DNA from 2 places in the Streptomyces sp. NPDC060064 genome. Region 2 is predicted to be linked to the other one. Evidence: predicted binding sites of a transcription regulator. Region 2 holds the regulator's gene; the other holds the start of a gene.

Region 1 (2,196 bases), on a different contig from region 2:
CGGTGACCGTCATCCCGACCAGCGGCCGCGCCGGAGCAGGGGTCGCCGAGGGCGACGGTGCGGGCGAGGCGCTCGCTGATTCCGCCGGGCCCGGCGACCCGGCGCCGCCGCCTCCCGCGCACCCCGCCGTCAGGGCGGCGGCCAGCAGCACACCCGCCGTACCGCACCGAGCCCGTGTGATCAGTCGCATGTGCCCACCTGTCGTCCGTACCGCACCAGTACGTGCCCGCAGTATCGCCTCCGGAGCCCCGACCGGTCAGGCGTACGGGGCAGTCGGTCGCGCGTACGGGTCGGGCGGCATGGGTCGGGCATACGGGTCAGGCCGGCGGGTCGTAGGAGAGGCTGACCAGCGGGGCCTGCGTCCGCCAGCCCAGCGACTCGTACAGTGCCCGCCCCTCCGGTGTCGCGCCCAGCACTCCGATGCCCGCGCCCTGCTCGACCGCGGCGTTGTGGAGCGTACGCATCACCAGGCTGCCGAGCCCCCTGCGCCGGTGCGCCGACGAGGTCTCCACCTGGTCGGCGACGGCGGTGGCGCCGGTCGGTGCGATCTGGCCGCGGGCGGCGAACGAACCGTCCGCGGCGACCACCAGGACCCGGGTGACGCCGCCGCGGGACCAGGTCTTGAGGGTGTAGCCGTCGGGCACGGCGGTCTCGGTACGGCGGAGCTCGGCCCACATCAGCCAGCCCGGTTCGTCGACCTTCCAGCCCGGCCCGGCCCAGGAGAGGGCCGACTCGGGGTCGGCGAACACCTTGAGCCAGACGCTCGGGGCCGCGACCGCGTCGGCGATCTTGCGGACGGTCGCCTCGTCGTCGGCGGTCAGCACATGGCGCGTGGCGTGTTGTACCTGGCCCACGTCGACGCTGAACCCCCAGGGTTCGGCGACGGGATCCGCCGCGCCGCGCGAGGCGACCCAGCCGTGGACCCAGGCCCGGACGGTCTCGGCGGTGGACTCGAAGGTCATCCGTACTCCTCGGGCAGCTGGATTAGTAATAGACACACTCCATGATTGGCTATTACATCCTGAGGAGCCTCGCCTCGCGAGAGCTGATCGCTGACAGCGAACAGGTCCGGGGGAACATCTCCAGGGCTCTGTGCATTGAGTCCATAAAGCTCAACTTGACTGCCATAGGGGAGATCATGGCTTCGACGTCCACACCGCTCACCCTGCCCGTGCTGCCGCTCGACGACGAGGTCGTGCTGCCCGGAATGGTGGTGCCGCTCGACCTGTCCGACACCGAGGTGCGGGCCGCCGTGGAGGCCGCCCAGGCTGCCGCCCGCTCCAGCGGTGAAAGCAAGCCGAAGGTGCTGCTTGTTCCGCGGGTCGACGGCTCGTACGCCGGGACCGGTGTGCTCGGGACCGTCGAGCAGGTGGGCAGGCTCTCCGACGGCGACCCCGGCGCGCTCATCCGCGGCCGCGGCCGCGTGAAGATCGGCGCGGGCACCACGGGACCCGGGGCCGCGCTCTGGGTCGAGGGCGCCCAGATCGACGAGAGCGCGCCCGACCCCCTGCCGGGCTCGGTCGCCGAGCTCGTCAAGGAGTACAAGGCGCTCGCCACCAGCTGGCTGAAGAATCGCGGCGCATGGCAGGTCGTGGACCGGGTTCAGCAAATCGACGATGTCTCGCAGCTTGCCGACAACTCCGGCTACTCGCCGTTCCTCACCACCACTCAGAAGATCGAACTGCTCGAGACCGCCGACCCGGTGGCCCGCCTCAAGCTCGCCACCGATCAGCTGCGCGAACACCTCGCCGAGCAGGACGTCGCCGAGTCCATCGCCAAGGACGTCCAGGAGGGCGTCGACAAGCAGCAGCGCGAATTCCTGCTGCGGCGTCAGCTCGAAGCCGTACGCAAGGAGCTGCGCGAGCTCAACGGCGGAATCACCGACGCCGCGGACGAGTCCGACGACTACCGCGCCCGCGTCGAGGCCGCCGACCTCCCGGAGAAGGTGCGGGAAGCCGCCCTCAAGGAGGTCGAGAAGCTGGAGCGGTCCAGTGACCAGAACCCCGAGGGCTCCTGGATCCGCACCTGGCTCGACACCGTCCTGGAGCTGCCCTGGAACGAGCGAACTGACGACACTGCCGAGCACGACATCCAGGGCGCCAGGGCGATCCTGGACGCCGAGCACGCGGGCCTGCAGGACGTGAAGGAGCGGATCACCGAATACCTGGCGGTGCGCAAGCGGCGCGCCGACCGGGG
Region 2 (2,196 bases):
ACACAGCTGATACACCCCATCGAGCGGGAGATCCAAGAGCGCCGACGTCGAACTGTCGCTCTGACCGATGCTCTTGAGCCATTCATGGCGTTCAGTGCTCAGAACTCCACCGTCCCACAAGGGATCACCGTCCTCGAGGGTCTCAACCGCATCAACACAACCCTTGACCAGGTCACCGCAGACTGTTCGGAGGAGCTTCTCACGGTGCAGCCCGGCAGCGGGCGACAGCCGCACATCCTCGAGAAGGCGCTGCGCCGCGTGGAGCCGCTGATCGACCGCGGCGTACGGATGCGGACGCTCTACCAGCACACGGCCCGCCACCACCCGGCCACCCTCGCCTACATGGAGCAGGTCGGCCCGTCCGGCGTGGAGGTGCGCACGCTCGAGGAGATCATCGACCGGCTGATCATTGTCGACCGGAAAGTGGCGTTCATACCGGCAAGTAGCGACAGGCTCTCGGCACTTGAGCTACGGCACAAGGGAATCGTCGAGTATCTCGTCGGCGTCTTCGAGCAGTTCTGGCTGCACGGCATCCCGTGGGAGGAGCAAGTCTCCTACGGCCCCCCGCTGGACGGCATCACAGGCGTCCAGCGCTCGATCGCCAAGCTGCTGGTCGAGGGCCATGTGGACGAGGCCATCGCCCGGCGGCTCGGCATGAACGTCCGTACCTGCCGTGCCCATATCGCCAAGCTGGGCTCCTCGCTGGGCAGCGGCAGCCGGACCCAACTCGGCTATCTCATCGCGCAGTCGGGGATCCTGGAGCACGAAGGCTGAGGCCCACGGCGGGGCGGCCGGCGAGAACGGCGGGATCCGTATGCCGCGGGGGACCTAGGAGAACATGAGAAGGGGACGTAAGAAGCTGGCGTCCCCACCCATGTTTCACACGGCTGAGGGGCCGGAGAGCGACTCGCCCTCCGGCCCCTCAGCCGTACAACTCCGGTCCTACTCGGGACGCTTGGGCCGCCAGACCACCAACGCGCTCGCCTGCTGCACATCCTGGTACGGCACCAGATCGCGCCGGTAGGAGGCATGCACCTGCGCCTCGCGCTGCTGCATCGCCGCCGCCGCGCCGTCCACGGCCGCCGACAGCTCGACAATCCGCTGCTGGAGCGCAGCGACCTGGTTCTCCAGTTCGATGATGCGCTTGATTCCGGCCAGGTTGATGCCCTCGTCCTGGGACAACTGCTGGACGGTGCGAAGCAGTTCGATATCGCGGGCGGAGTATCGCCGACCCCGGCCCGGCGTACGGTCCGGTGAGACCAGACCCAGCCGGTCGTACTGTCGCAGGGTCTGCGGATGCAGGCCCGAGAGCTGCGCGGCCACCGAGATCACGTACACCGGCGACTCGTCGGTCAGTTCGTAAGCCCTGCTGACAGCTGAGTACTGTCGGCGACGTCCGTCCATTGCGTCATGCTCCCTTCGCGGCCTGGAACAGCTCGGCCCGCGGGTCCTCCTCCGCGGTGGCTTCGCGGTAGGCCTCCAGCGCTTCCTTCGCCTTGTCGCTCAGCTCCTTGGGTACCGCGACCTCAACGGTGACCAACAGGTCGCCGCGGGTGCCGTCCTTGCGGACCGCACCCTTGCCGCGGGCCCGCATCGTACGGCCGTTGGGCGTCCCGGCGGGCAGTTTCAGCGTGACCGGGGGGCCGCCGAGGGTCGGTACCTTCACCTCGCCGCCGAGCGCCGCCTCCGTGTAGGTGACGGGCACGGTGATGGTGAGGTTGTCGCCCTTGCGGCCGAAGACGGAGTGGGCGCCGACATGCACGACGACGTACAGGTCGCCGGCCGGGCCGCCTCGTTCGCCCGGCGCGCCCTTGCCGCGCAGCCGGATCCGCTGGCCGTCGGAGACGCCCGCGGGGATACGGACCTGCATGGTGCGCGAGGAGCGGGCGCGCCCGCTGCCCTTGCAGACCTCGCAGGGGTCCTGCGCGATCAGGCCGCGGCCCTTGCAGTCCACGCACGGGTCGGTGAGCGAGAAGGAGCCGCTGCCGCCGCGCGAGACCTGGCCGGTGCCGACACAGGTCGGGCACACCCGAGGCGTACCGTTTCTGTCGCCGGTGCCCGAACACGCCTTGCACGCCGCCGAACTGGACATCCGCAGCGGGACCGTGGCCCCGTCGACCGCCTCGGTGAAGCTGAGCGTCACCTCGGACTCGATGTCCTGGCCACGGCGCGGCTGGGTACGCGTACCCGCGGCGC

What was found. Region 2 encodes HspR, which represses chaperone genes until heat shock. Its sites were predicted from a motif close to TTGAGNNNNNNNNNCTCAA; they were not measured.
Positions count from the first base shown of each region.
Region 1: a site for HspR is predicted at 1,098-1,116, ahead of lon (endopeptidase La). Genes of this name have one in related genera too.

Region 1 covers NZ_JBHWWF010000016.1:174,443-176,638, reverse strand. The annotation lists gene ACFWDI_RS20715 (protealysin inhibitor emfourin) at 1-190, opposite strand, end outside; gene ACFWDI_RS20710 (GNAT family N-acetyltransferase) at 318-962, opposite strand; gene lon (endopeptidase La) at 1,139-2,196, shown strand, end outside.
Region 2 covers NZ_JBHWWF010000004.1:98,137-100,332, reverse strand. The annotation lists gene ACFWDI_RS06870 (helix-turn-helix transcriptional regulator) at 1-774, shown strand, start outside; gene ACFWDI_RS06865 (heat shock protein transcriptional repressor HspR) at 943-1,404, opposite strand; gene dnaJ (molecular chaperone DnaJ) at 1,409-2,196, opposite strand, start outside.